Regions from separate parts of the Achromobacter deleyi genome, predicted to be linked through region 1. Evidence: predicted binding sites of a transcription regulator. Region 1 holds the regulator's gene; each other region holds the start of a gene.
What was found. The regulator FNR, encoded in region 1, switches genes on or off when oxygen is low (the NO sensors DNR and NnrR bind a similar motif). The targets are predictions, from matches to a motif close to TTGATNNNNATCAA.
Positions count from the first base shown of each region.

Region 1 (9,994 bases):
CGCGGTGCAGAGCGCGCGCGACCTGGGCGAGATCCTGACCTCGTCGCTCATCACCGGCCTGGCTGCCCGGATGGGGTACGTCACCGGTTTTTCCGGCGGCTTGCTGACCGCCGCCGTGACGCTGGTTTTCGTGGCCGTGGCGCTGCGCCGCCCGGGCTGACATGGCGTTTCGGGCGGTTGCGGCTACACTTGTGCGCCGTTTTGCTTTCAGCCCCCCGAATTTCCATGATTTCCACCGCATGCGGCGTCGACTTCGGCACGTCGAACTCCACCGTCGGCTGGAGCCGCCCCGACCAGCGCGCGCTCCTCGCCCTTGAAGACGGCAAGACCACCTTGCCCTCGGCCATTTTCTTCCACGACGAGGATGCCGAGGTCAGCTACGGCCGGGCGGCCATCTCCGACTACCTGGCGGGCTACGACGGGCGCCTGATGCGCTCGATGAAAAGCCTGCTGGGCAGCTCGCTGATCGACGGCTCCACCGAAGTGCAGGGCCGCTCGATCCCGTTCCGCGTGCTGCTGACGCGCTTCATCGCCGAACTCAAGCGCCGCGCCGAGACCGCCGCCGGCCGCGACTTCACGCGCGCCGTGTTGGGCCGGCCGGTGTTCTTCGTCGACGACAACCCCGCCGCCGACCAGACCGCCCAGGACACGCTGGGCGAGATCGCGCATAGCGTCGGCTTCACCGACATCGAATTCCAGTTCGAGCCGTTGGCCGCGGCCTTCGACTACGAGTCGCAGATCGATCGCGAGGAACTGGTGCTGGTCATCGACATCGGCGGCGGTACCTCCGACTTCTCGCTGATCCGCCTGGGGCCGGGCCGCGCCGCCAAGCCGGACCGCCGCGAGGACATCCTGGCCTACGGCGGCGTGCACATCGGCGGCGTGGACTTCGACAAGCAGCTCAGCCTGGCGCACGTCATGCCGCTGCTGGGCCTGGGCAGCCAGCTGCGCAGCGGCAAGGACGTGCCGTCCACGCAGTACGGCAACCTGGCCTGCTGGCACACCATCAACCAGGCCTACACCCGCAAGGCCGCCGAGCATTTCGCCTATATCCGCGCCGAGGCCGGCGACCGCGACAAGATCGACCTGCTGTTGAACCTGGTCAAGCAGCGCGCCGGCCACTGGGTGGCGGTGCAGGTGGAAGAGGCCAAGATCGCGCTGTCGGAAGGCCCCGCCGCGCGCATCGACCTGTCGCGCATCGCACCCGAGCTGGGCGTGGAGGTGACGCGGCCGTCGTTCGACACCAGCGTGGCGCGCCTGATCGAGAAGATCGAGCAGACCGTCGGCACCCTGCTGCGCGACGCGGGCGTCGCGCCCGTGGACGTCGATACGGTGTTCTTCACCGGCGGTTCGAGCCGCGTGCCGCGCCTGCGCGACTGTGTCTCGGCGCTGGTGCCGCAGGCGCGCAGCGTCGAGGGCGACCTGTTCGGCAGCATCGGCGCCGGCCTGGCGCTGGACGCCCGCCGCAAGTTCGACTGACACGCCCCCGCGGCGCCGGCGCGCCGCTATTTCGCCAGCATCGCCGGCACCCGCGCCGCCAGCGCGTCGATCGCGGCGCGCGTCTTGGACGGCAGGTAGCGCGCCTGCGGCCAGACCGCATGCACGTCCTGCGCCGCCATCCGGTCGCCGTGCATCAGCACATCCAGTTCGCCGGTGCGCACGTAGTGCGTCAGCATCCAGCACGGCAGCCACGCCAGCCCGGCGCCCGCGATGGCGGCGTCGGCGATGGCCTGCAGGTCGTCCAGCCGCAGCCGCGGCGGCAGGTGCAGCTGGATCACCTGGCCATCCTGCCCCATCACCGACCAGCCTTTCTCGACGCCGCCGTGGGCATAGACCACGCCGGCGTGCTGGCGCATCTCGTCCAGCGTGACGGGGCGTCCGTGCGCGGCGATGTAGGCCGGCGAGGCGCCGATGCCCATGGTCTGCAGGCCCAGCCGGCGCGCCGCCAGGCTGGAACTGTCGGGCAGCGGGCCGATGCGGATGCCCAGGTCGTAGCCTTCCTCGATCAGGTCCACCACGCGGTCGTTGAAGGAAATATCGATCTGCAGCTGCGGGTGCTGCGCGGCCAGGTCGCGCAGCACCGGCGCCACGCAATGGCGGCCGAACACCAGCGGCGCGCTGACCCGCAAGCGGCCCTGCGGCGAACGCCGGCCGCTGTCCAGTTCCGCTTCGGCGTCGTACAGCTCGGTCAGCGCCCGCACGCAGCGGTCGTAGTAGGCCTGGCCGGCGTCCGTCAGGCTTTGCTGGCGCGTGGTGCGGTGGAACAGGCGCGCGCCCAGCCGCGCTTCGAGGCGGGCGATCGATTTGCCGACCGCCGAGCGCGTCAGGTTCAGGCGGTCGGCCGCCAGCGCGAAGCTGCCGGCCTCGGCGGCCTGCACGAAGACCTCGATGCCGCCCAGGCGGTCGTGGGAGTAGGGAGTGGCCATGGGGCTTTCCTGCGGATATTGGTTCCAATCGGGCGACATTCAAGTGAATAAATGCCGCCACTGGGTAGTCTTATTCCCCTATATCGTACCCATACCGCGCCGCCCTGTGTTGGCGGCGCTCCGCAACTCACCCAGAGGACATCATCATGCAGGCATACCAGATCACCCCCGGCCAAGGCATCGGCTCGCTCCAGCGCGGGGCGCTGACGGCGCGCGAACCCGGCCCCTTCGAGGTGCGCGTGCGCATCAAGGCCGTCTCGCTCAACTTCCGCGACCTGATGGTCGCCCGCGGCGATTACCTGAAGGTGGCGGGCAGCCCCGTGGTGCCCGCCTCCGATGCCGCCGGCGAGGTGCTGGCGGTGGGCGCCGGCGTCACGCGCTTCAAGGCGGGCGACCGGGTCATGGGCGCCTTCCTGCCGGATTGGATCGACGGCGAACCCACGCCCGCCAACACCGCGCGGGCGCCCGGCGCCGCCAGCGACGGCGTGCTGGCCAGCGAGGTCGTCTTCTCGGAGCATTCGCTGGTGGCGATTCCCGACTCGCTGTCGGACGAACAGGCCGCGACCCTGCCGTGCGCCGCCGTCACCGCCTGGAACGCGCTGTTCGTCGCCGGCCGCGCCCGCGCCGGCCAGACCGCGCTGTTGCTGGGCACCGGCGGGGTCTCGATCTGGGGCCTGCAGCTGGCCAAGGCCGCGGGCCTGCGCGCCATCATCACCTCGTCCAGCCACGACAAGCTGGCGCGGGCCCGCGAGCTCGGCGCCGACGACCTGATCAATTACCGCGACCACCCCGAATGGCAGGACGAAGTGCTGCGCGTGACCGGCGGCGAAGGCGCCCACGTGGTGCTGGAAGTGGGCGGCGAGGGCACGCTGCAACGATCGCTCGCGGCGGTGCGCCATGGCGGCGCGGTCGGCATCATTGGCGGCGTCAGCGGCTTCGCCTCGGTGCCGGTGTCGCCGCTGGCGCTGATCGCCGGCAACAAGCGCCTGGAAGGCATCTTCGTGGGCAGCCGCAAGATGCTGGAAGACGTGGCGCGGTTGGTCGATCGCGCCCGCATCGCGCCGGTGATCGACCGCGTCTATGGCTTCGACGAGGCGCCGGCCGCGTTCGAGCGCCTGGCCTCGGGTCGCCACTTCGGCAAGATCGTCATCCGCGTCGACGCCTGAACGCCGCGCGGCCGCCGGCGCGGAATCGGCGCTGGCCGGCGGCCGCGCGCGCGGCCCGTCGCCAGCGCTTGCGCGCCGCGGCGGTGACGAAGCGATGACGGGCGCGATGGTAAGCTGCAAGCTCTTCGCGTCGGCCGCCTTTGCGCGCCGGCGCCTGCCCCTTCCCACGCCGCGCCATGACCGACAAGCCCGATTCCCATCTGTTCGAAGAACGCGTCTCCAGCGAGCCCGCCTACGACGGCCGCTTCCTCAAGGTCCGCAACGACACGGTCCGCCTGCCCAACGGCCACACCTCGACGCGCGAGTACGTGGTGCATCCGGGCGCCGTGGTGGTGATCCCGCTGCTCGACGACGGCCGCGTGCTGCTCGAGCGCCAGTACCGCTATCCGATCGGCCGCGTCATGACCGAATTTCCCGCCGGCAAGCTCGATCCGGGCGAAGACCCGCTGGCCTGCGGCAAGCGCGAACTGCTCGAGGAAACCGGCTATACCGCCACCCAGTGGGCCCGTGCCGGCGCGTTGCACCTGGCCATCGCCTATTCCACCGAGATCATCCACATCTACTTCGCGCGCGGTTTGCGCGCCGGTCCGCAGCAGCTGGACCAGGATGAATTCCTGGACGTATTCAGCGCCCATCCGGAGGAACTGTTCGCGGCCTGCGCCAAGGGCGAAGTCACCGACGCCAAGACCCTGACCTGCACGCTGTGGCTGCAGAACGTGCTGTCCGGCGCCTGGCAGCTGGACTGGCAGGACCATCCCGCTTGAGCGGGCGCCGGCCTTCCAGGGCCTGCCCTGAAGGCCGGCCCGCGCCGGCGTCCCCACAAGACGAACGATTCCGCCGACCATGCCCGCCTTTCCCGTCCTGGTGCAACCGTCCGGCCTGCGCTTCGAGGCGGATGCCGATTCGACCGTGCTGGCGGCCGCGCAGGCCGCCGGCATCAAGCTGCCCAGTTCCTGCCGCAACGGCACCTGTCGCGCCTGCATGTGCCTGCTGCTGGAAGGCGAGATCGCCTACCGCATCGAATGGCCGGGCCTGTCGCGCGATGAAAAGGAAGAGGGCTGGATCCTGCCCTGCGTGGCCCAGGCCCGTTCGCCGCTGGAAGTCCAGTCGCTGCAGGCCGCGCCCCTCGAGCCCGCGGCGCCGGCGCCGCCCCGGCCGCTGACCGGCGCGCGCCGCTAGGCCAGGTCGCCGGTTTGCCGGCCGTCCCACGCGCCACGCGTCGGATCCTTGGTTGATACGAATCAGCATATAACCGCTATTTTCCAGCTAAATAATTGCCGTACGGCGGCGCATACTGCTTCCATGGCGTCAGGCATCCAGCCTCGCCGTTTTTTTCAGGAGCAGGACATGCTGGATTGGGTGAACTACCAAAAGGAACTGATGGGCCGCATCGGCGAGCTGGGCGCGCTGACGCCCGACACGCTCAAGGGCTACCAGGCGCTGTCGGCCGCCGGCGCCAAGACCGCGCACCTGGATGCCAAGACGCGCGAGCTGATCGCGTTGGCGGTGGCGGTGACGACCCGCTGCGACGGCTGCATCACCGTGCATTCGGCGCAGGCGCTCAAGCACGGCGCCAGCCGCGAGGAAATCGGCGAGGCGCTGGGCGTGGCGGTGGCCTTGAACGCTGGCGCGGCGATGGTGTACTCGGCCCGCGTGCTGGACGCGGTCAACGCGCATCAGCCGGGCTGACGCAAGGGCGCGCGCCGGCCATGCGCCGCGCAGGCGGCGTCAATCGTGCCGGTGCATGGCCGACTGATGCTTGGTGTCGCGCATGGTCGCGTACACCAGCAGCGAAATGAAGATCACGCCCGCCAGGTAGTAGTAGAACCACTCTTCGTGGCCTTGCTGCTTGAACCACAGCGCGATGGCCGGCGCCGTGCCGCCGAAGATCGACACGGTGATGGCGTACGGCACCGCCACGCCGGTGGCGCGGATGTTGGTGGGGAACAGCTCGGCCTTCACCACCGCGTTGATCGAGGTGTAGCCGGCGGTGAAGATCCAGGCCGCGCAGATCAGCAGGAAGGCGATGAATGGCGAGCGCGTGTGCGACAGCGTCATCAGCAGCGGCACGGTGAGTAGCGCGCCGGCGATGCCGAAGAACACCAGCAGCGGCTTGCGCCCGATCTTGTCGGACAGCGCGCCGTACAGCGGCTGCAGGATCAGCGCGAAGATCAGCGACGCGGCGATCACGTAGGTGGTGACGATGTCGGAGAACCCGGCGGTCTGCCGCACGAAGGTCTGCATGTAGGTGGTGAAGGTGTAGAACGCCGCCGTGCCGCCGGCCGTCAGGCCGACCACGATCGCGACCTCGCGCGGATAGCGCAGCAGGCCGCGCAGCGAGCTGGTCTTGGGCTTGCTCTGGCTGGCCTGCTTGTAGGAATCGGTCTCGGGCATGTCGCGCCGCATGAGGGCGGTGATGACGGCCAGCATGGCGCCGATCACGAACGGAATGCGCCAGCCCCATTCCACCAACTGCTCGTGCGTCAGGAACACGTTCTGCAGCAACAGCAGCACCAGGATGGCGCACAGCTGGCCGCCGATCAGCGTGACGTACTGGAAGCTGGAATAGAAGCCGCGGTGGTCCGGGTCGGCGATCTCGGTGAGGTAGGTGGCGCTGGCGCCGTATTCGCCGCCCAGGCTCAGGCCCTCGATGACCCGGGCCAGCGCCAGCAGCGCCGGCGCCGCCAGCCCGATGGATGCGTAGGTGGGCGTGACCGCGATGATCAGCGAGCCGACGCACATCATGCCGACCGAGACCATCAGGGACAATCGTCGCCCGTGGCGGTCGGCCAGGTGGCCGAACAGCCAGCCGCCCAGCGGCCGCACGATGAAGCCGGCGGCGAACAGCGTGGCGGCGTTCAGCTGCTGCACGACCGGGTCGTGCGAGGGGAAGAAGGCGGGGGCGAAGTACAGGGCGAAGGCGGTATAGGCGTAGAAGTCATACCATTCGACCAGGTTGCCCATGGAGCCGACGAAGATCGCCTTGATGCGGCGTTTGGCGTCGGGCATGTCGAGATACGCTTGGCTCATATCTGTCTTCCACGGAGACGGTACCCGCCTATCTTGCGCCTGCCGGCGCGAAAATGCACCCCTGCGCGTGTCCGGGATATTTGTTCAGCTTGATGTCAATAACCGCCGCGCTACTTGCGCGGCGGCTCGATCACCGTGCAGGCGGCCGCGCCGGCGGGCGCCAGGGCGTTCTCGCCCAGCAGCGCGCGCGCGCCGCAGACCGAACCGAACATGCCCTTGTTCTCGTGGCCGACGCCGGTCACTTCGAAGCCGGCGCGGTGCAGCGTCACCGGCCGGTTGCCGCGCGCGGCGACGATGCGTTCGTATTGCAGGTAGGCGGTGCCGCGCGCCAGCCGGGTGGCGCCCTGGGCCTCGGCGCCGCAGGTCTTGTCCAGCAGGCGGTGTTCGGGATTGTTGTCGGCGCCGCCCAGCAGGTAAGTGACGTCGCGCGCCGCGTAGCGGATGAACAGGCGCGTGTCGTCGGTTTCCTGCGCGAACGGGGGCAGCTTGTCGGTGCCGTACTTGTACTGGTTGTAGGTGGGGCAGATGCCGCGCTCGTAGGGCGCGTAGCCCTTGCCGTCGGGACGCGGGCGTTCCTTGGTCAGGTACAGGTAGGACGAGGGATTGGCCACCACGTAGCGCACGGCGATGCCGTCGCGGCGCAGCGGGCCATCGATCTGGTTCAGCACGGCATAGCGTTGCACCAGCTGGGCGCCGCCGGAGTGGCCGGCCAGCACGATGCTGGCCAGGGTCGGCAGGCGCTTGCGGTCGTCCAGGCTGCGCAGCAGGTCGTCGATCACCTGGAACGAGCTGACCGGCGCCGGCCGGCCATTGGCCTGCACGCTGTCCTCGCCGTCTTCCCAGCTGGACTTGCGCCAGGCCGCCATGCCGGCGTAGCCCGAGTCGATCACGCCGACGAAGCGCGGCGCCAGGATCAGGGTGTCGTTGGCGCGGGCCGGGTTGGCCGCCAGCACCGTGGCGACGGTTTCGTAATAGGCGTCGGCGTTGCGCTTGACCCCATGGAACACGATCACGATTTGCTTGATATCGCGCAGGTCGCCGCGCGCCAGGTTCCGGTTAGCATAGACCGGTACCTTGTAGCGGTGGCCGGGCTTGCCCAGTTCGAGCGTCTGCCAGCGCGGAATCACCACCCGCTTGGGGGCGGGCGCGGGTTCATCGTAATCGTAGGGATCGGGCAGCGGCGTCTGCGCGCGCGCCGCCAGGGGCAGAAGGGCCGCCAGGGCCAGCGCCGCCGCGCTCCAGGCCCGGCGCGAATGCGGCGGACGCGGCGCCGGGTGGGGCTGCGCGGCGCCGGCTACGGCTGTGCGGCGCATGGCGCGGGCGGGCGTCAGCAGCCCTCGTGGCCCAGCAGTTGCTTGAGCGCGGGTTGGTCCAGGATGCGGACTTCGCGCTGGTTGATGCGGATCAGGCCGTCGCGCGCGAAGCGCGAGAACAGCCGGCTGACCGTTTCCAGCGTCAGGCCGAGATAGTTGCCGATTTCCTCGCGGCTCATGCGCAGCACGAATTCGGTCGACGAGTAGCCGAGCGACGCATAGCGTTGCGACAGGTTGAGCAGGAACGCGGCCAGGCGCTGTTCGGAACGCATCGAGCCCAGCGACGCCAGCATCTGGTGCGAGCGCGTGATCTCGCGGCTCATCAGGCGGCGGAACTGCTGCTGCAGCGAGGGCAGGTGGGTGGCCACGCGGTCGACTTCGTTCAGGCGGATCACGCAGACTTCGGAGTCTTCCAGGGCGACGGCGGCCGAGACATGCTTGCCCTCGAGCATGCCGTCCATGCCGACGATCTCGCCGGGCAGGTGGAAGCCGGTGATCTGGATCTGGCCGGTGGCGTCTTCGAGCTGCGTTTTCAGGCTGCCGAAGCGCACGCCGTAGACGGCGTCCAGGGGGTGATCCAGCGAATACAGCGTCTTGCCCTTTTCGAGGCGCACGCGCTCTTTCACCAGTTCGTCCAGCTTTTCTACTTCGGCGGCTGCCATCCCGACCGGGACACACACGTGGCCCAACATACACGTGGAACAGTGGGCGGCATCAGGGGCAACGGGAACCCGTTTTTGCATACGATGACCTTTATAGTGCCCGCACCCGGCGGGTAGCCTGGAGGGGCTTAAAGCGTGAAGACAGGTCTCCATTGTAGTCCGTTGTTACTACGGGTGTCTTACGGAGCGTTTTGCAGCGCATTCCTACGGCGGCATCCGGGCCGGACGGGCCTGGCGGTAGGCGACCCAGTCGTCGCCGTCGATGTCCGCCGCCGTCCCGCGCCAGGCCGGGTCGATGGGGTAATACTCGCAGGCCACCGGGGCGGCGCCGGGCGCCAGCGGCCGGGCCAGCACCGGCCGGCGCACGAAGCAGCCGGGCCGCCCGGGCGCGTATTCCTCGATCTCATCCATCAGGGCGACCAGGGCCGGGTCGACCTCGTAGATGTCGCCCAGCACCCGCCGGCCGTCGGCCACCGGGAGCAATCCGGGCCAGTCGCCGAAATCCACCAGCATGCTGGGCACGGTGGCCGCGCCCACATGGCGGGCCGGCGGCAGGCCGCGGCGGGTGGCGGCCTGCGCCAGGTCGTTGATTTCGCCCGCGCGTAGCGTGCCGTAGACAAAAACGTATATGCTCATAGTTCAGATTGTTGCTGCACGCGGATGTGTCCAAGGACATAAAGCCATGAGGCCGGCGAGGTATTGAAATACTCGCATCCGGCCGCATATTCAGGTCATCGAGCCCGCCGGCGCGTATCGGTCAGGCTCACCAACAAGCCACAACGACCATTATGCGATTCGACAAACTGACTACCAAGTTCCAGCAAGCCCTGGCCGACGCTCAGAGTCTGGCCGCCCGCAACGATCATCCCTACATCGAGCCCGTCCACGTGCTGTCGGCGTTGCTGTCCGACGCCGATAGCGGCGCCGGCAGCCTGCTGGCGCGCGCCGGCGTGGCCGTCAACCGGCTGCAGCCGGCCCTGGACGCCGCGCTCAAGGCGCTGCCCCAGGTGCAGGGCGACGACAACGTCCAGGTCGGCCGCGACCTGCAGGGCGTGCTGACCCGCACCGACAAGGAAGCCGCGCGTCGCGGCGACACCTACATCGCCAGCGAGCTGTTCCTGCTGGCCCTGGCCGACGACAAGGGCGAGGCCGGCCGCATCCTGCGCGAAGCGGGCCTGCAGAAAAAGGCCCTCGAGGCCGCCATCGACGCCGTGCGCGGCGGTGAAAACGTATCCGGCGCCGAAGGCGAATCCAACCGCGAGGCCTTGTCCAAGTACACCATGGACCTGACCGAGCGCGCCCGCCAGGGCAAGCTCGATCCGGTGATCGGCCGCGACGACGAAATCCGCCGCACCATCCAGATCCTGCAACGCCGCACCAAGAACAACCCGGTCTTG
Region 1 is NZ_CP065997.1:4,086,146-4,096,139, forward strand. It holds gene I6I07_RS18575 (RhtX/FptX family siderophore transporter) at 1-160, shown strand, start outside; gene I6I07_RS18580 (Hsp70 family protein) at 226-1,479, shown strand; gene I6I07_RS18585 (LysR family transcriptional regulator) at 1,506-2,426, opposite strand; gene I6I07_RS18590 (zinc-dependent alcohol dehydrogenase family protein) at 2,573-3,592, shown strand; gene I6I07_RS18595 (NUDIX domain-containing protein) at 3,769-4,356, shown strand; gene I6I07_RS18600 (2Fe-2S iron-sulfur cluster-binding protein) at 4,436-4,771, shown strand; gene I6I07_RS18605 (carboxymuconolactone decarboxylase family protein) at 4,940-5,281, shown strand; gene I6I07_RS18610 (MFS transporter) at 5,321-6,622, opposite strand; gene I6I07_RS18615 (hypothetical protein) at 6,733-7,935, opposite strand; gene fnr (fumarate/nitrate reduction transcriptional regulator Fnr) at 7,950-8,678, opposite strand; gene I6I07_RS18625 (gamma-glutamylcyclotransferase family protein) at 8,802-9,233, opposite strand; gene clpB (ATP-dependent chaperone ClpB) at 9,386-9,994, shown strand, end outside.

Region 2 (9,994 bases), 880 kb from region 1:
CGACGAACTGGCTGCGCCGGTCCGGCAAGGTTCGCGGCGCCATGTTAGAAGTCCAGGCCCACGCGCACGCCCACCACCCGGCCCGTGCCGGCCACCACCAGGTCATTGAGCGCGCGGGTGTAGTAGACGCGATCCGTCAGGTTCTTGCCGTAGACGCCGATGGTCCAGTGACGATCGACACGGTACGACAGTTGCGCATCCAGCAGGGTATAGGCGTCGTTCCTGGCCGTGGTGGTGGGATACAGGTTGGACGCCCCCTGGTGACGCACCGCCAGGCCCGCCTCCCAGCCCGGCGCGAAGCGCCACGCTGCCGTCACGCCATAGCTCTGGCGCGGCGTGTTGGGAAACTGCTGGCCGGCGTAGTCCACGCCGCCCTTGCTGTAGTCGTCGTAGACCGCCTTGACCAGCCCGACGAAGGCGCTCAGGTCCACGCTGCGAACCGGCCGCCAGGTGCCGGTCAGTTCCAGTCCCAGGTTGTGCGACCGGCCCGCGTTGGACGTCAGGCTTTGGCCGCCGCTGCCGATCGTCACGACCTGCTGGTCGCGCAGCTGGGTGTAGAAGCCGACGGTGCTCACGCTCCAGGTGTCGTCCAGCCCCTGCAGGCGATAGCCCAGCTCGGCGTAATTGCCGTATTCGGGTTGGTAGGCCTGCGCGGCGGACGCGCTGTCGGTCGCGTACTGATTGAAGCCCGACGCCTTGTAGCCGCGGGCCAGGGTGGTCCAGGCGAACTGCTGCGCATCCGGACGGTATTCCAGCGTCAGCCGCGGCAGCAGCACGGTGTCGTGCGTCTTGCTGCGCAGCGTCTCGACCGACTGGAAGGGGCCGGCGCTCTGCGTGCTGCGCCAGTCCATGCGGCGTTCGTCGCGTTCGACGCGCAACGCCCCGGCGATGCGCCAGCGGGGGTTGAAGCGCCAGCCCAGTTCACCGAAGATCGCCGCGGTCGACCCCTTGATGCGAGCCGACGTGACGCTGCCAAAGACGTTCGGCATCTCGAAGGTATAGGGCGAATCACGGCGTATCTTCGAGCCGTAGACGCCCCCCATCCAGTCCAGGCCGGTGTCGCCGGCGGGCGTGTGGGAAAGACGCGCCTCGCCGCTGTACTGCTCGACGGAGGAATCGAAGCCGCTGGGTCCGCCGAGCGCGGATTCCGGCATCCAGTAGCCCCATTTCATGTGGCTGCCGCCCAGGTTGACGGCGAGCCGGTTGCCGTTGGCCAGCTGGCGATCGTACGAACCCGTGACCAGCGTGTAGGACAGGTCGTTGCGCCCCGCGTCGCCATTGGCCGAATGGTGCTCGTCCGCCAATTGGCGCGTCGTGAAGAAATCGTTGCCGCCCTTGGTGTCCACGCCGTGCAGGCCCAGCCGCCACTCGCCGCCCGCCTCGTCCACGTGCAGCAACTTGATGCGTCCGAAGCGGCTGCGCCAGCCGCCGGTGTTGTCCCGGTCCAGGACGTCGTTCCTGACGTAGCCGTCGGCATTCTCGGCGCCACCCGCGATGCGGATGGCCGTGCGGTCGGACAAGGGAATGTCCAGGGCCGCCGTCTCGCGCCGGCGGTTGCCGGTGGCGTACTCCAGCTGGGCGTTGCCGCCGAATGCAAAGCCGGGGTCGCGGGTGCGCACCGCCACCAGCCCGCCCATGCTGTTCTGCCCGTATAGCGTGCTTTGCGGGCCGCGCAACACCTCGATCTGCTCGACGTCGAACAACTGGCCCAATGTCATGACGGTCATCGGTACCCCGTCGATCAGCACGCTGGTGCTGGTGCTGTCGGATTCATCGTCCGAAAAGCCCAGGCCGCGGATGGTGATGCTGGGCGTGTTCTGCGTAAAGCTGGTGAAGTAGACATTGGGCGAGCGGTGCGCGACGTCGAACAGGCTGTCCAGCCCCTCGCGCTCGACGGCGAGCCCGTCGATGACCGTCACGCTGGCCGGCGTGACCTGCTCGGCCGCGGCCTGCTTGGTGGCGGTCACCACCACCGGGGCCAGCCTGACGGCATCAGGCGCCGCCTCGCCATTCGGCGCAGGCGGCGCCGCGCGCAGGGATAGGGGCGCTGCCAGCGCCAGGGACAGGCCGAGGGCCAGGGAAGTTCGGGTAGGCATGGGCATGAAATCGCACAGGGGTGGGAAGGAATCCGCCATACAATAGCGATTCTCATTAACAATTACTGCCCGAATCGGCAGTATTCCTGCCCGGATCGGGAGCATTTGCGATGGACCTGCCGTTGATCGACCTTGCCCGGCATCTGCCCGACGACCCCAATCCGCCGCCCGAGCTGTGGCCCGCCGTGCCCCAGCCCAACGCGGTACACCAGACCGGCACCGGACTGACGGCCTTTGCCAGCCACAGCCATTACGAGCAGCCGGTCGGTTGCCTGATCTGCGATTCCGACAGGCGCCTGCTGCTGTCGATCTGGCCCAAGGGCGGCATGGAGGTCGCGGTGGACGGCCGTCAACGGCAATTGCAGAGCCGTCAACTGCTGTGCGGCACGCTAGGGGCCGGGCCGTGGCATACGCAGATGAATGGCGACATGCCGCACGTCGGGCTGCTGGTGTCCCCCGCCCTGCTGCGCCAGATCGCCGGCGAAGACGGCGATGCCCTGGCGGCCGACCTGGAACGCGGCCTCGGCCTGTGGCTGGCGCCCAGCGACCCGCGGCTGCTGCACGCGGCCCAGGAGCTGGACAGCGCCTTGATGGGCGGCGCCAGTTCGCCGCTGCTGCGCGAGGCCAAGAGCCTGGAATTCCTGATCCAGGTGCTGCGCGTGCGCGGGACCATCCGGTCGGACGGCGCCACCGCCCCGCCGGCCGTGGTGCGCCGCGCCGACCATGAACGCCTGAACCACGCCCGCGATTTGCTGCTGGCCGATCTGGCGCAACCGCCTTCCATCGCCGACCTGGCGCGCCAATGCGGCATGAACACCTTCAAGCTCAAGCAGGCGTTCAAGCAATATTTCGGCCTGCCCGTGCACACGCTTTACCAGCGTGAACGCATGCGCGCGGCCTGGGACCTGATCGCCACGGGCGGGCTCAGCGTGTCGCAGGCCGGTCTCAGGCTGGGCTATACCAACATGAGCCATTTCTCCAGCGCCTTCAAGCGGGTCCACGACGTGTTGCCGAATCAGGTCAAGCGCGGCGGATGATCCGCTGACATCCTGGCCTGTCCCGCCCGGCCCTTCGCCGGCCGGCCACCGCGGCGTGTGAACGCGCCAATCCGGCCCCATTTCGACTAGAATCAGAACCATTCTCAATATAAGACCAACGCCTGCTCGCGGCAGGTCGCAAAAAGAAAGAGGCTCGTTCTGAAACCCAGTTTCCGCTTGTCCATGGCCTGGCTCCACACGTGGGTCGGCCTGTGGTTTTCCTGGCTGCTGTTCGCCGTCTTCCTGACCGGCACGCTGGCCGTGTTTTCCGAGGCCATCACCCATTGGATGACGCCGGAGCACCACGCCGCCGAAGCCGCTGCCGCGGCGCGCGAGCCGGCCCAGGTGGACCGCGGCCGCCGCCTCGACCTGGCGGTGCAATACATGACGCGCCAGCATCCGGGCGCCGGCATGTGGGAGATCTGGCCGGTCAACCGCCATCACGACAACGGCCTGGTGGCCTATTGGTTCGACCAGAACGGCGAATACGCCGACGCCGAGCTCGACCCCGAGACCGGCCAGGAACTGCACGAGACGGACCACGCGGCGGCGCGCGCCACGCTTGGCGGCAGCCACTTCGTCGACTTCCACTACAACCTGCACGCCCAGCCGCTGGGGGTCTGGATCGTGGCCTTCGCGGCCATGGCCATGCTGGTGGCGATGGTCTCGGGCGTGGTGACGCACAAGCGCATCTTCAAGGACTTCTTCACTTTCCGCGCCCGCAAGGGCCAGCGTTCGTGGCTCGACGCGCACAATGCCACGGCGGTGCTGACCCTGCCCTTCCAGTTCATGATCGCCTACACCGGCATCGTGATTTCCAGCGTGACGCTGATGCCCGCGCCGGTCACCGCCGCCTACGGTTCCGGCGCCGAGGCCTCGCGCCAATACCTGGCGGAACTGATGGGCGAAGACCGTCCGGCCCGCGCCGGCACGCCGCTGGCGGTGCCGCCGCTGGAACCGATCGTGGCGCGCGCCGAGCAGATGATCGGCCAGAGCGCCCGCGCCATCGTCATCAACAACCCCGAAGACGGCGCCATGCGCATCGCGGTCTATGGCTGGAACGAGGACGCGGACATGCGCGCCCACATCAGCAGCACCACCGGCATGGCGGAATTCTCGGCCGCCACCGGCGAGCTGCTGCGCATGCGCATGCCCGGCGGCGTGCACGGCGGCGCCGCGCCGCTGACGCGCCAGGTGATGTCGGACCTGCACATGGTGAAGTTCGGCGGACTGGCGATGCAATGGCTGTATTTCCTGTGCGGCCTGGCGGGCACCGCCATGATGGGCACCGGCGCGGTGCTGTTCATGGTCAAGCGCCGCAACAAGATGGGCCACGAATTCGGCGCCGCCACGGCGCGCGTGTATCGCCTGATCGAAGGCCTGAACGTGGCCGCGCTGGCCGGCCTGGCGATCGCCTGCGTGGCCTACTTGTGGGCCAACCGCCTGCTGCCGGTGTCGCTGCCGCAGCGCGCCGGCTGGGAACTGCGCGCCTTCTTCATCGTCTGGGCGCTGACGCTGGCCCACGCCTGGCTGTGCGCGCCGCGGCGCGCGTGGATCTGGCAATTGGGCCTGCTGTCGGCGTTGTGCCTGCTGCTGCCGCTGCTGTCGCTGCTGACGCTGGGCGACCATCCGCTGGCGCAGATCGCGCGCGGCGACTGGGAAAGCGCCGGCGTCGAGCTCACGGCCGTGGCCACCGGCCTGGCGGCCGGCTGGGCTGCGCTACGATTGCACCGGAAACCGCTGTCGGCCCCGCCGCCGCGCAACGCCCGACCGCCCCAGGAAGCCACGGCATGAATCTGAACGACGCATACGGCATCGCCATGGCGCTGCTGCTGACCTATTCGGGCATGGCCTGCCTGAGCCTGGCGATGCCGCGCCACTACGACCAGGTGTGGGGCCGCGATCCCTCCGCCAGCCATACCCGCGTGCTGCGCGCCGCCGGCATCCTGCTGTTGCTGCTGGCGCTGCTGCCCTGCGTCGGCCTGTGGGGCAACACCGTCGGCGTGGTGGCCTGGCTGGGTTGGCTGTCGGCCGGCGCCCTGCTGTGGGTCGGCATGCTGTCGTGGTCGCCGCGCCCGGCGATGCGCACCGCCGCCCTCGCGGTGGTGATCTCGATCGCCGGGGTCGGCTTCGGATTCTAGGGCCGTATTGCGCCCGCGCCGGCCCGGCCGGCGCCGTTTGACCAGCGTCAAGCCAGGCTGACAAACGCCTCGGCAGCCGGGTCTTCAACACCATAGGTGGTGGTAGAGTTTTCCTACCCCACAACATATGGTGTCAGCGATGCAACTCCAACACATCCTCAAGCGCGACGGCCGGGTCGTCGCATTCGACCGCGACAAGATCGCGGCGGCGCTCGCCGCCGCCGGCCGCAGCACCAGAGAACTGGACGCCGACGTCGCGCAGGGACTGGCCAGCGCGGTGATCGCGGCGCTGGCCGCCGAGGGCAACGTCTGCCCCGGCGTGGAGACCATCCAGAACCAGGTCGAGGAAACGCTGGTCAAGGCCGGCTACTGGCGCACCGCCCGCGCCTACATCGTCTACCGCGAACAGCACGCCCGCCTGCGCGCGCTGCGCCACACCCTGGTGGACGTGGAAAGCGCCATGGAGGAATACCTCGAACAGCGCGACTGGCGCGTCAACGCCAACGCCAACCAGGGCTACAGCCTGGGCGGCCTGATCCTGAACGTGGCCGGCAAGGTCACCGCCAACTACTGGCTGTCCAACGTCTTCACGCCCGAGGCCGGCCAGGCCCACCGCGACGGCGACATCCACATCCACGACCTGGACATGCTCAGCGGCTATTGCGCCGGCTGGTCGCTGCGCCAGCTGCTGACCGAGGGCTTCAACGGCATCCCCGGCAAGATCGAGGCCACACCGCCGCGCCACATGTCGGCGGCCATCGGCCAGATCGTCAACTTCCTGGGCACGCTGCAGAACGAATGGGCCGGCGCCCAGGCGTTCAGTTCGTTCGACACCTACATGGCGCCCTTCATCCGCCGCGACGCGATGACCTACACCGAGGTCAAGCAATGCATGCAGGAACTGATCTACAACCTCAACGTGCCGAGCCGCTGGGGCACGCAGACGCCGTTCACCAACCTGACCTTCGACTGGACCTGCCCGGCCGACCTGAAGGAGCAGATCCCCTACGTCGGCGGCGAGGAAATGCCGTTCGCCTATGGCGACCTGCAGACCGAAATGGACATGATCAACCGCGCCTACATCGAGGTGATGATGGCCGGCGACGCCAAGGGGCGCGTGTTCACCTTCCCGATCCCCACCTACAACATCACGCCCGACTTCGACTGGGACCACCCCAACACCGAGCGCCTGTTCGAAATGACCGCGCGCTACGGCCTGCCGTATTTCCAGAACTTCCTGAATTCCGACCTGGAGCCGCACATGGTGCGCTCCATGTGCTGCCGCCTGCAACTGGACCTGCGCGAGCTGCTCAAGCGCGGCAACGGCCTGTTCGGTTCGGCCGAGCAGACCGGCTCGGTGGGCGTGGTGACGGTCAACTGCGCGCGGCTGGGCCACACCTGCCGCGGCGACGAGGCCGCGCTGATGGCGCGCCTGGACCTGCTGCTGGGCATGGGCCGCGACGTGCTGGAAACCAAGCGCAAGGTGGTGCAGCGCTACATCGACCAGGGCCTGTACCCGTACACCCGGCGCTACCTCGGCACTCTGCGCAACCACTTCAGCACGCTGGGCGTGAACGGCATCAACGAGATGATCCGCAACTTCAGCGACGACGCCGAGGACGTCACCACGCCGGCCGGCCACGCGCTGGCGGTGCGGCTGCTGGACCGGGTGCGGGCGCGCATGACCGAGTTCCAGGAAGAGACCGGGCACCTGTACAACCTGGAGGCCACGCCCGCCGAGGGCACCACCTACCGCTTCGCCCGCGAGGACCGCAAGCGCTACCCCGGCATCCTGCAGGCCGGCACCGAGGCCCAGCCCTACTACACCAACTCCAGCCAGCTGCCGGTGGGCCACACCGACGATCCGTTCGAGGCGCTTGCCCTGCAGGAAGCGCTGCAGGGCAAGTACACCGGCGGCACCGTGCTGCACCTGTACATGAACGAGGCCGTGTCCTCGGCCAGCGCCTGCAAAGAGCTGGTGCGGCGCGCGCTGTCGAATTTCCGGCTGCCTTACATCACCGTCACGCCGACGTTCTCGATCTGCCCGAACCACGGCTATCTGGCCGGGCACCACGAGTTCTGCCCGAAGTGCGACGCCGAATTGCTGGCCAAACAGGCGTCTTGCTGCGCGCCGGCCTGATATCGCCGCCCACCGCTTTTTTTTCCCGGGCGATCCCCGCCCGGCCTTTCCCCCAGGAGCCATTATGCAAACCGTGATCTCCCCCGAAGCCGCCGCCCCGCAGGCGCTGCGCCTGGACGACAGCCAGCGCGTGCGCTGCGAAGTCTGGACCCGCGTCATGGGCTACCACCGCCCCGTGTCTTCCTTCAATACCGGCAAACAAGGCGAATTCAATGAACGCCGCTTCTTCGTCGAACAACGTGCCTGAAGCGGCGGGCGGCCGCAAGGCCGCTCCCGCCCGCCAGCCGCCACGCATGGTCCATGCCGCGCCGCCGCGGCCGGCGGCCCAGCCGCTGCCGCGCCATTCCCCGGCGGTGGGGGGGCTGACGCCCTTCTCCACCGTGGACTGGCCCGGCACGCTGGCCGCCGTCATCTTCATTGCCGGCTGCCCGTGGCGTTGCCACTACTGCCACAACCCCGAATTGCAGACGCGCAACGCGCGCTACGACTGGCGCGACGTGCGCGCCTTCCTGGAAAACCGCCAGGGCCTGCTGGACGGGGTGGTGTTCTCGGGCGGCGAGCCGCTGAGCGAACCGCGCCTGCCGTCGATGATCCGCGAGGCGCGGCGCATGGGATACCGCATCGGCCTGCACACGGCCGGCATCTATCCGCTGCGCCTGGCCGACGTGCTGCGCTACCTGGACTGGGTCGGCCTGGACATCAAGGCCGACGCGCAAGGCTATGACGACATCACTGGCCGCCGCGATTCGCACCGCCCGGCGCAGGCCTGCCTGACGCAGTTGCTGACGGCGGGCGTGGACTTCGAATGCCGCATCACCTGGCACCCCGACTGGCTCGACGAGACCCGGCTGCTGGGCCTGGCGCGCGAACTGGCGCGGCGCGGCGTCAAGCGCTTCGCGGTGCAAGGCGCGCGCAGCTGCCCCAGCACCCCGCCCGCGCGGCTGCTGGGCCCGCAGGCGCAGGCCATGCTGCGCGGCTGGTTCGAGGAGTTCGCCTACCGCTGAGCGCCAGCGCGGCCCAGGCGCGCCGCCAGCGCGGCATGAAAGCGCGGCGAGGCCACCGCGCCCACATTGCAGCGCGACCAGGGCGAGGCCGCCGTCGGGTCGACGCTGAACACGCGGCCCGGCGCCATGATGACCTTCTCCGGCATCAGGTCCTCGGCCAGCGCCAGCGAATTGTCGATGCCGGGAAACGCCGCCCACAGATAGAGCGAACTGGTGGGCCGCGTGTAGACCGCGGCGCCCAGCGAATCCAGCGCCCGCAGCGCGTCGCCGGTGGCCGCCTCCAGCCGTTGGCGCAAGCGCACCAGGTGGCGCTCATAGTGGCCGTCACGCAGCATCACGTCGACCATGCGTTCGCAGTATTCCGAACTGCTGACGTGCACCAGCGCCTTCAGGTCCGCCAGGTCGCTGGCCAGCCCCGCGCCGCAGGCGATGAAGCCGACCCGCAGCGCCGCCGAGAACGATTTCGAGAAACTGCCGATGTAGACCGTGCGTTCCAGCTGGTCCAGCGCCGACAGCCGCACCGCCGAGGTCGGTTTGAAGTCGGCCAGCGGGTCGTTCTCCACCACGATCAGGTTGTAGCGCTCGGACAACTGCAGCAGCTTGTAGGCCTTGGCCGGCGAAATGTCCGAACCGGTGGGATTGTGCGCCAGCGACTGGGTGAAAAAGAGGCGCGGTTTCTCGCGCTGCAACAACGCCTCCAGCGCCGCCAGGTCCGGGCCGTCCGACAGGCGCGGCACGCCCAGCATGCGCACGCCGGCCAGCTTGAGCTTGCCGAACAGCGGGTAATAGCCCGGATCGTCCACCAGCGCCGCCGCGCCCGGCGGCAGGAAGTAGCGGATCACCAGGTCCATGGCCTCGTTGGCGCCATGCGTCAGCACCAATTGCGACGGCGCCGCGCTGATGCCGACGTCGCCCAGCTTGCGCACCAGGCTTTCGCGCAGCGGCGCGTAGCCGAAGCGGCTGCCATAGCGGAACAGCGTGCCCAGCCCGGTGCGCACCACCTTCTGGTGATAGCGGTCCATGCGCATGTCGGCCAGCCACTCCACCGGCGGGAAACCGTCGCCGGCGGCGATGGCGTCGGGCTGGGTCTTGAGCTGCTCGCGCATCAGCCAGACGATGTCCATGGCGCGGCTCAACTGGCCCGGTTCCTCGTCGGCGGCGCGCTGCGCCGGACCGGTATCGAGCACGTAGAAGCCCGAGCCGCGGCGCGGTTCCACCAGGCCGCGCGCCACCAGCATCTCAAACGCCACCACCACGGTGTTCTTGGCATAGCGGTGCAATTGCGCCAGTTCGCGCAGCGACGGCAATTTGTCGCCCGGGCGGTAGACGCCCTCGGCGATCTGGCGGCCGATCAGGCGCGCCAGGCTTTCGGCAATGGGCGCGGCGCGCGGGGCGCGGCCCAGGGAGTTGTCGGCGTCCACGGGGTGGTTTCCAGCAGGGGAAAGGTCGGAAATTGGTGCAGTGCGATGGTACTGTTCGTCCAAACTGTACCTCTGAATGCCGGTACAGTTTACCTAGAATCTGGCCACCCAATTCTTAGATTTTCCGATGGAGACAGATGCCATGGTGGCCGATT
Region 2 is NZ_CP065997.1:4,968,693-4,978,686, reverse strand. It holds gene I6I07_RS22585 (MFS transporter) at 1-43, opposite strand, end outside; gene I6I07_RS22580 (TonB-dependent receptor) at 45-2,096, opposite strand; gene I6I07_RS22575 (helix-turn-helix transcriptional regulator) at 2,207-3,133, shown strand; gene I6I07_RS22570 (PepSY-associated TM helix domain-containing protein) at 3,317-4,927, shown strand; gene I6I07_RS22565 (DUF3325 domain-containing protein) at 4,924-5,274, shown strand; gene I6I07_RS22560 (ribonucleoside triphosphate reductase) at 5,414-7,414, shown strand; gene nrdD (anaerobic ribonucleoside-triphosphate reductase) at 7,479-7,661, shown strand; gene I6I07_RS22550 (anaerobic ribonucleoside-triphosphate reductase activating protein) at 7,627-8,418, shown strand; gene I6I07_RS22545 (PLP-dependent aminotransferase family protein) at 8,409-9,839, opposite strand; gene I6I07_RS22540 (hydroxymethylglutaryl-CoA reductase, degradative) at 9,982-9,994, shown strand, end outside.
Region 2: a site for FNR is predicted at 5,312-5,325, ahead of I6I07_RS22560 (ribonucleoside triphosphate reductase). Genes of this name have one in related genera too.

Region 3 (9,994 bases), 120 kb from region 1:
CGGCGGTGCGCGTCATAGGCTTCGACGTCGGCGGGGCGCAGGCCCTCTTCCTTGGCGCCGTTGATGAAGCGCTGCACGTCGCGCGGCGGGTACTTCTCGTCGTCGACGCCATTGGCCTTCATCAGCCGCTTGATGGCGGCGAGCTGGTCGGTGACGTCGAGGATCTGGAAGGTCTGCGGCAGGCCGGCGTCGCGATGATGCGCGCGCAGCATGCGGTTGCACAGGCCGTGGAAGGTGCCGATCCAGAGGCCGCGCGTATCGATCGGCAGGATGGCCGACATGCGCGCCAGCATTTCGCGGGCGGCCTTGTTGGTGAACGTGACTGCCAGCAGCCCAAAAGGCGAAGCCTGGCCGGTTTGAATCAGCCAGGCCATGCGGGTGGTGAGCACCCGGGTCTTGCCGCTGCCCGCCCCGGCCAGGACCAGGGCGTGCTGCGGTTCTAACGTTACTGCGGCGCGTTGTTCAGGATTGAGCTTCTCGAGCATCATGCCGCGTAGCGGCGCAGACGTTGAGCGAATTGCTCGAGCCCGGCGATGCCGCTTTGCTGGGCGCGCTGGCACCAGGCCTGCAGGTCATGGAGGAGCTGTTCGCTGCTGGCGCTGGAGCTTTCCCAGATACGGCCGAGCTCGCGGCGCATCTGCACCAGGGTCGACAGCGACTGGTTCTGGGCAATGGCCTTGTCCACGGCTTCGAGCTGTTCCGGCTGGAGGATGTCCTCGTTGCGGTGGATGGCGCGGCGCACCTTGTGCAGCTTGTTCCAGCCGCAGTCGGCGTTGCCATCCTGGCGCGAGGCCTTCAGCTTGGCCAGCTCTTCGCGGGCGGCGCTCTTGATCACGTCCGCATAGCGGGCCATGACTTCGTAGCGGTGCGTGATCACGCCTTGCAGCGTGCGCAGGTCGATGCCGGTCTTGGAATCATCCAGCTTGAGCTTGGGCGCGACCTTCTTGATCTTGGCCAGGCCCAGGAACTTCAGGATGTTGATGTAGCACCAGCCGATGTCGAATTCGTACCACTTGGCCGAGAACTTGGCCGACGTGCCGTGGGCGTGATGGTTGTTGTGCAGCTCTTCGCCGCCGATCACGATGCCCCAGGGGAACACGTTGGTGCTGGTGTCCGGGCTGTTGTAGTTGCGGTAGCCCCAGTAGTGGCCGATACCGTTGACGACGCCGGCCGCCCAGAAGGGGATCCAGGCCATCTGCACCGCCCACACCGTGACGCCGATCGCGCCGAACAGGGCGATGTCGATGGCGAGCATGGTCAGCACGCCCCACAGGCTGTGCTTGCTGTAGACGTTGCGTTCGAGCCAGTCGTCAGGCGTGCCGTGGCCGAACTTGGCCATGGTTTCCTTGTTGTTGGATTCTTCGCGATAGAGCTCGGCGCCGCGGAACAACACTTTCCAGATGCCGAACAGGATGGGCGAATGGGGATCGCCTTCCTTTTCGCACTTGGCGTGGTGTTTGCGGTGGATCGCAACCCATTCCTTGGTGACCATGCCGGTCGTCATCCAGAGCCAGAAGCGGAAGAAGTGCATCACGGCCGGATGCAGATCCAGGCCCCGGTGCGCCTGGCTGCGGTGCAGGAAGACGGTAACGGACACGATCGTGATGTGCGTCACGACCAGGGTGAAAACGACGACCTGCCACCAAGTCGCTTGGGTCAGACCGCCGGCAATGAAGGAGAGGATGTAATCCATAAAGCTGTAATGAGCCTCGCTTGAAGAGTGCCTGAAGTTTAGCTTACCTTTGCCGCGTTATGACAATGGAGTTTCAAAATAGTTTTTGAGGGAAATCAAGGACTAAGCCCTACTTTTGACCATACGACGGCAGGCGCGCGACCGAGTCGGCGACCCGTGGCGGCGATGACGGCGCATCCCGGGCCGGGATGCGCCCACGCCGGGCACTCCGTTTTGGCTACCTTCGGCGATTAAAGTTCCTGTCAGGCTGGGGCGCTGTCTTGCGGGCGCCACGCGTCTGGCGCACACTTCGGTCCGCCATCACCGCCTCTTCCGCCCCACGATGTTCCGCGAAAAAATCCGTCCCCATTTTATTGCCCTCCTGGCCGCGACCGGCCTGGCCGCCGCGGCGCCCACGCATGCGCAGTCGCTGAAAACCGGGGACATTACCGTGCTGGCGTCCTATTACGAGATCCGCGGCTCGGACTGCCTGGCGCTGCGCGCGCCCCGCGTCACCATCACGCTGCAGCCGCGCCTGGGCACCGCCAGCATCGTCCAGACGCGCGGCCAGTCCAGCGACTCGGGACGTTGCGCATATAAGACAGTGCCGGTGGCGCAACTGGTCTACCAGGCCAACCAACCCGGATCGGATTCGCTGGCCTGGGAAGTGAAATACCAGAATAAGACCATCGGAACGCGCCGCTACAGCGCGACGCTGGGCATCGCGCCGGCTCCCTAAGCCGGCGCGGGGACAGCCCCGCTCAGGAAGCGGGCTTGTCCTGATCCGCCTCGCCGGACGCTTCGGCCGACGCTTCGGCGGTCACCGGCTCCAGGGTCTCCTGGGCGGCAGGCGCCTCGGCGGTATCGACACCCTCATCCAGCGGCGCTTCGGCATCGGCCTGCGCCTCGGCTTCGCATTCCGCCGCAGTGGCCGCCTTCTTGCGACGCTCGAACACGGCGGCGAAGAAGCCGTCGGTGCCATGCACGTCCGGGCGCAGCTGGACGTAGGGCCCTTCCAGCTTCAGGGTGTCGCAGCGGGCCGCCAGGATCTCGGCCGCGTCCACGCGTTCGAAATCGGGATGGCTGGCCAGGAAGCGGTCGGCCTGCACCTCGTTTTCCTCGGCCAGCAGGCTGCAGGTGGCGTACACCAGGCGGCCGCCGGGCGCCACGCAGCGCGCGGCGCTGTTGAGGATGCGTTCCTGCAGCTGGCCCAGTTCAGCCAGCGACTCGGGGTGCTGGCGCCACTTCAGGTCGGGGTTGCGGCGCAGCGTGCCGATACCGCTGCAAGGCGCGTCGACCAGCACGCGCTGGGCCTTGCCGGCCAGGCGCTTGACGCGGGCGTCGTTCTCGCTGTCGATCACCACCGGCACCACGTTCGACAATCCGCTGCGGGCAAAGCGCGGCTTGGCGCGCGCCAAGCGGGCGGCCGAGACGTCGAAGGCGTAGAGGCGGCCGGTCGAACGCATCAGCGCGCCCAGCAGCAGGGTCTTGCCGCCGGCGCCGGCGCAGAAGTCGATGATCATTTCGCCGCGGCGCGGGGCCACCAGCAGGGCCAGCAGCTGGCTGCCCTCGTCCTGCACCTCGATGCTGCCGTTCTCGAACTGCGGCCAGCGGTTGATCGCCGGGCGGCCTTCCATGCGGATGCCCCAGGGCGAGTACGGCATGGCCACGGGCTCGTAGCGGCCGGCGCTCTGCTGCAGTTCGGTCAGCATGGCGTCGCGCTCGACCTTGAGCGGGTTGACGCGCAGGTCCAGGCTGGCCTGGCGGTTGAGCGCCTCGATCAGGGTTTCAGGGCTTTCCATGGCGCTCAGGCGCTCGTCGAGCCAGTCGGGGATGCTGCCGCGCACGGCGCGGGGCAGCGTCGCCAGGTCGATCTGCAGCACGCGCTGGAGCCATTCGGCCTCGGCGGCGTCCAGGCCTTCCTGCAGCGCTTCCGCGCCCAGGGTGGCGGCCAGGCCGAGGATGGCCAGGCGGCGCGAAGCCGGGCCGACGCCGCTTTCGCCGAACTGGCGGTAGCGGCGCAGGTGGCGCAGCACGTCGTAGACGGCTTCGGCTACCTCGGAACGGTCGCGCGCGCCCAGGCCGGGGTGGCCGCGCAGCCAGTGCGACAGGGCGGCGTCGGCCGGGTAGGTCCATTGCAGGATCTCGCCCAGCACGCGCTGCACCTGGTCGATGCGGCTGGCGGCGTACGACAGGCGCGGACGGTTGAATTGCGGCTTTTGCGGGGCCGCGTCGCGCTGGCCATGGCCTTCGCGGCGCTCGGAACCGTGGGAACCGCGTTCGCCATCACGGCCTTCGCCGCGCGGGGAGCCATAGGACGGGCGTGAATCAGGACGGCCCTGGCCTTCGCGGCGGTCCGAATTGAAGGAACCGCGCTCGCCGCCACGGCCTTCGCCGCGCGGGGCACCGTAGGACGGGCGCGAATCCGGGCGACCCTGGCCTTCACGGCGATCCGAATTGTAGGAACCGCGTTCGCCGCCACGGCCTTCGCCGCGCTGGGAACCGTAGGACGGACGCGAATCCGGACGGCCCTGGCCTTCGCGGCGGTCCGAATTGAAGGAACCGCGCTCGCCGCCACGGCCTTCGCCGCGCGGGGCGCCGTAGGACGGGCGCGAATCCGGGCGACCCTGGCCTTCGCGGCGGTCCGAATTGAAGGAACCGCGTTCACCGCCACGGCCTTCGCCACGCGGGGAACCGTAGGACGGGCGCGAATCCGGGCGGCCCTGGCCTTCGCGGCGGTCCGAATTGAAGGAACCGCGCTCGCCGCCACGGCCTTCGCCACGCGGGGAACCGTAGGACGGACGCGAATCCGGGCGGCCCTGGCCTTCGCGGCGGTCCGAATTGAAGGAACCGCGTTCGCCGCCACGGTCTTCGCCGCGGCCGCCCTCGTAGGAAGGACGCGGCGTCGGGCGGCCCGAGCCTTCGCGACGGTCGCCGAAGGAAGCGCGTTCGCCGCGCCCCTCGCCGCGCGGCGCGTCATAGGACGGGCGCGGGGTCGGACGGCTGTCGCGGCGCTCGTCCGGACGGCCTTCACGGCCTTCACGCTCACCGGCGGCGCGCTCGCCGCGGGGCGCGCGTTCCTGCACGCTGCGGGCCTCGCCCTTGGGACGCGAGAAGAAGGACCGGCCGTCGCGGCCTTCGGCTGCCGGACGGGAACGCGGAGATTGGGGTTTGCTCATGGTGTATTCCAGTGGGGCGGCCAGACGCCGCCCGATAAAAGCGATTCAGGGGCCGTCGGGCGGCCCGCGGTGCGCAACGGCGGCGCTCAAGCCGCCGCGGACCAGGTGAACAGGCGGTCAGGATCGCCCTGCACGTCCACCCGGTGGTCATTCGTCAGGGTAACCCGGCCTTCGGCCAGCCAGCGCACGGCGGTCGGAAAAGCCTGGTGTTCGACTTCCAGCACGCGCTCGGCCAGCATTTCGGGCGTGTCGCCGGCCAGGACCGGCACGCAGCCCTGGGCGATGATGGGACCGTGGTCCAGCACCGGCGTCACGAAATGCACGGTGCAACCATGCACCCGCACGCCGGTGGCCAGCGCCTGGGCGTGCGTGTGCAGGCCGGGGAACGCCGGCAGCAGCGACGGGTGGATGTTGACCAGGCGGCCGCTGTAGCGGTTGACGAAGCCGGGGGTCAGCACCCGCATGAAGCCGGCCAGGATGACGTAATCCGGCGCGTGCAGGTCGATTTCAGCGGCCAGCGCGGCGTCGAAGGCTTCGCGGCTGGCATAGTCCTTGTGGTACAGCGCCGCGGTGGCGATGCCCTGGGCGGCGGCCCATTCCAGGCCGGCGGCGTCCGGGCGGCTGGCGATCACGGCGGCGATGCTGGCCGGCCAGCCCTGTTGGCGACAGGCCTCGACCAGGGCCTGCATGTTGCTGCCGCGTCCCGAGATCAGGATGACGATGCGGCGCGTTGTAGTAGAGGTTTCCGGCAAGATGAGCGATCCAAATTGGGGATGACGAACAATCCCGTAATCCAAAATTGTAAACTCTCGCTCGTGAAACCACCGCTGCGCATCTACCGATCCCTTCCGCCGCCCGCCCAGCGCGCTCCCAGCGCGCTGACCATCGGCAATTTCGACGGCGTCCACCGAGGACACCAGGCCATGCTGGCGCGGGTCTGCCAGGTCGCGCGCGACCGTGGCCTGACGCCGGCCGTGATGACCTTCGAACCGCACCCGCGCGAGTACTTCGCCACGCTGAACCAGCGTCCCGAGCTGGCGCCGACCCGCATTTCCGGGCTGCGCGACAAGCTGGCGGCGCTGGCGCGCTACGGCGTTTCGCAGGTGGTGGTCGAGCGATTCAACGCCCGCCTGGCCGAAATGTCGGCCAACGCCTTCATCGAGAACCTGCTGGTCCACGGCCTGGACACCAAATGGCTGCTGGTGGGCGAGGATTTCCGCTTCGGCCACAAGCGCAGCGGCGACATCGACCTGCTGCGCGAGGCCGGCCTGCGCCATGGCTTCGAGGTGCAGACCCTGGCCGACGTCACCGACCGCCACGGCCACCGCATTTCGAGCTCGGAGGTGCGCACCGCCCTGGCGGTGGGCGACCTGGACCGGGCCCGCCACCTGCTGGGGCACCCCTTCCATATCAGCGGCCACGTGATCCACGGCCAGAAGCTGGGCCGCACCCTGGGCTTTCCGACCATGAACCTGCGGGTGGCCGAGCGTTGCGCGGCCCGCTCCGGCATTTACGTGGTGCAGGTCTACGGCCTGGCCGAACGCGCCCTGCCGGCGGTGGCCAGCCTGGGCGTGCGCCCGACGGTCGAGGACCGCGGACGCGTGCTGCTGGAAGCACACCTGCTCGACGAGACCGTCAACGCATACGGTAAACTCGTGCGTATCGAATTCCTGCAAAAGCTGCGGGACGAAGAAAAATTTCCTGACCTCCCTTCCCTGACTGCCGCCATCGCCGAAGACGCGCGAAACGCGCGCGCCTATTTTGCCGTTCATGGACTATAAAAAGACCCTCAACCTGCCCGATACCCCCTTCCCCATGCGGGGCGACCTCGCCAAGCGCGAGCCCGCCTGGATTGCGCAGTGGGAGGAAAACCACGTCTACCAGGCGATCCGCGCCGCCAGCCGCAGCCGTCCGCGCTTCGTGCTGCACGACGGTCCACCCTACGCCAACGGTGACATCCACATCGGCCACGCGGTCAACAAGATCCTGAAGGACATCATCGTCAAGAGCCGCAACATGGCCGGCTATGACGCGCACTACGTGCCGGGCTGGGATTGCCACGGCATGCCGATCGAGATCCAGATCGAGAAGAAGTACGGCAAGCACCTGCCCGTGGCCGAAGTGCAGTCCAAGGCACGCGCCTACGCGCTCGAGCAGATCGACCGCCAGCGCAAGGACTTCAAGCGCCTGGGCGTGCTGGGCGAGTGGGATCGTCCCTACATGACGATGAACTTCAGCAATGAAGCCGACGAGATCCGCGTGCTGGGCCGTATCCTGGACAAGGGCTACGTGTTCCGCGGCCTCAAGCCCGTGAACTGGTGTTTCGACTGTGGCTCGGCGCTGGCCGAGGCCGAGGTCGAGTACGCCGACCGCGTCGACCCGGCGGTGGACGTGGCCTTCCCGTTCGCCGAGCACGACAAGCTGGCCAAGGCCTTCGGCCTGGACAAGGTCGACGACGGCGCCATCGTCATCTGGACCACCACGCCCTGGACCATCCCGTCCAACCAGGCGCTGAACCTGCACCCCGAAATCGAATACGCGCTGGTGCGCGTGTCGCCCGCGCCCAAGTTCGGCCCGCTGCTGCTGATCGCGCGCGACCGCGTCGAGGCCTGCCTGAAGGCCTGGAACCTGGAAGGCGAAGTCATCGCCACCGCGCCGGGCGCGGCGCTGTCGGGCATCGAGTTCCGCCATCCGCTGGCGCAGTTCGAAGCCGCCTACGACCGCAAGGCCCCCGTCTACCTGGGCGACTACGTCACGGCCGACTCGGGCACCGGCGTGGTGCACTCGGCCCCCGCCTACGGTATCGAAGACTTCATCTCGTGCAAAGAGCACGGCATGAAGGACACCGACTTCATCAGCCCGGTCATGGGCGACGGCAAGTACGTCGACAGCCTGGCGCTGTTCGGCGGCCTGTCGATCTGGGACGCCAACCCCAAGATCGTCGAGGCCCTGAAGGAAGCCGGCGCGCTGATGCACGTGGAAAAGCACAAGCACAGCTACATGCACTGCTGGCGCCACAAGACGCCGATCATCTACCGCGCCACCAGCCAGTGGTTCGCCGGCATGGACGTGCAGCCCAGGGACGGCGGCCCGACCCTGCGCGAATCGGCGCTGGCCGGCATCGACGCCACGGCCTTCTACCCGGCCTGGGGCCGCGCCCGCCTGCACGCGATGATCGCCAACCGTCCGGACTGGACCCTGTCGCGCCAGCGCCAGTGGGGCACGCCGATGGCCTTCTTCGTGCACAAGGAAACCGGCGCGCTGCACCCGCGCACGGCCGAGCTGCTGGAACAGGTCGCGCAGCGCGTCGAGCAAGGCGGCATCGAGGCCTGGCAGACGCTGGACCCGCGCGAGCTGCTGGGCGACGAAGCCGACCAGTACGAAAAGAACCGCGACACGCTGGACGTGTGGTTCGACTCGGGCAGCACCCACGCCACCGTGCTGGGCGGCAAGGACGGCGATTTCGCCGGCTCGCACGGCGCCGAACTGGGCTGGCCCGCCGACCTCTACCTGGAAGGTTCCGACCAGCACCGCGGCTGGTTCCACTCGTCGCTGCTGACCGGCTGCATGCTGTACGGCCAGCCGCCCTACAAGGCCCTGCTGACGCACGGCTTCGTGGTGGACGGCCAGGGCCGCAAGATGAGCAAGTCGGTCGGCAACGTGATCGCGCCGCAGAAGGTGTCCGATTCGCTGGGCGCCGAGATCCTGCGCCTGTGGGTCGCGTCCACCGACTACTCGGGCGAGCTGTCGATCTCCGACGAGATCCTCAAGCGCGTGGTCGAGGGCTACCGCCGCATCCGCAACACGCTGCGCTTCCTGCTGGCCAACCTGGCCGACTTCGACGCCGTGTCGCAGGCCGTGCCCTACGGTGACCTGTTCGAGATCGACCGCTACGCGCTGGCCATGACGGCGCAGATGCAGGCCGAGGTGCAGGGCCACTACGAGCGCTACGACTTCCACCCGGCCGTGTCGCGCCTGCAGACGTTCTGCTCGGAAGACCTGGGCGCGTTCTACCTGGACATCCTGAAGGACCGCCTGTACACCTCGAAGGTGGACAGCGTCGCCCGCCGCTCGGCCCAGACCGCGTTGCTGGACATCACCCAGACGCTGCTCAAGCTGATGGCGCCGATCCTGTCGTTCACGGCCGAAGAGGCCTGGAAGGAACTGGTCGGCTCGGCCCTGAAGCACCAGGCCGACGCGGCCCGCGTCACCATCTTCACCGAGGTCTATCACGCGCTGCCGCCGTTCGCGGACGCCGAGGCCCTGTCGGCCAAGTGGACGCGCCTGCGCGCCATCCGCGCCGAAGTCCAGCGCAAGCTGGAGGAAGTGCGCACGGCCGGCGACATCGGTTCGTCGCTGCAGGCCGAGGTCGACCTGTACGCCAGCGGCGAAGACCAGCAACTGCTGGCCAGCCTGGGCGACGACCTGCGCTTCGTGCTGATCGTGTCGCGCGCCAATGTGCACGCCGGCGAAGGCGAGACCCGCATCGAGGTGACGCCGTCCAGGCACAAGAAGTGCGAGCGCTGCTGGCACTGGCGCCTGGACGTGGGCCAGGATCCGGATCACCCCGAGATCTGCGGCCGCTGCGTGTCCAACCTGTTCGGCTCGGGCGAAGCCCGCGACAAGGCCTGAGCATGGCGGGCCCCCACGGCACCGCCGCCGCGGCTCCCGCCAGCGCCCCGCCCGCACGGGTGGGCCGCTGGCTGGCGCTGGCCCTGGCGATCATCGTCCTGGACCAGCTGACCAAGGTGTACTTCAACACCTCGTACCAGTATGGCGAGCGCCTGAACCTGCTGCCGTTCTTCGACTTCACGCTGCTGTACAACCGCGGCGCGGCATTCAGCTTCCTGGCGTCCGAGGAAGGCTGGCAGCGCTGGCTGTTCACCGGCCTGGGCATCGTGGCCGCGGTGGTCATCACCGTGATCCTGCGCCGCACCCGCGGCCAGCCGCGCTTCTGCCTGGCGCTGACGCTGATCCTGGGCGGCGCCATCGGCAACGTGATCGACCGGGTGGTGTATGGCCACGTGGTGGACTTCCTGCTGTTCTACTGGCGCGACTGGTATTTCCCGGCCTTCAACCTGGCAGACGTGGGGATCAGTTGCGGCGCCGTGCTGCTGGTGCTGGACGAACTGCTACGGGCCCG
Region 3 is NZ_CP065997.1:4,208,681-4,218,674, reverse strand. It holds gene I6I07_RS19160 (UvrD-helicase domain-containing protein) at 1-488, opposite strand, end outside; gene I6I07_RS19155 (fatty acid desaturase) at 485-1,693, opposite strand; gene I6I07_RS19150 (hypothetical protein) at 2,016-2,411, shown strand; gene I6I07_RS19145 (RsmB/NOP family class I SAM-dependent RNA methyltransferase) at 2,434-3,828, opposite strand; gene purN (phosphoribosylglycinamide formyltransferase) at 4,938-5,603, opposite strand; gene I6I07_RS19135 (bifunctional riboflavin kinase/FAD synthetase) at 5,667-6,632, shown strand; gene ileS (isoleucine--tRNA ligase) at 6,622-9,483, shown strand; gene lspA (signal peptidase II) at 9,486-9,994, shown strand, end outside.
Region 3: a site for FNR is predicted at 1,779-1,792, ahead of I6I07_RS19155 (fatty acid desaturase). Genes of this name have one in related genera too.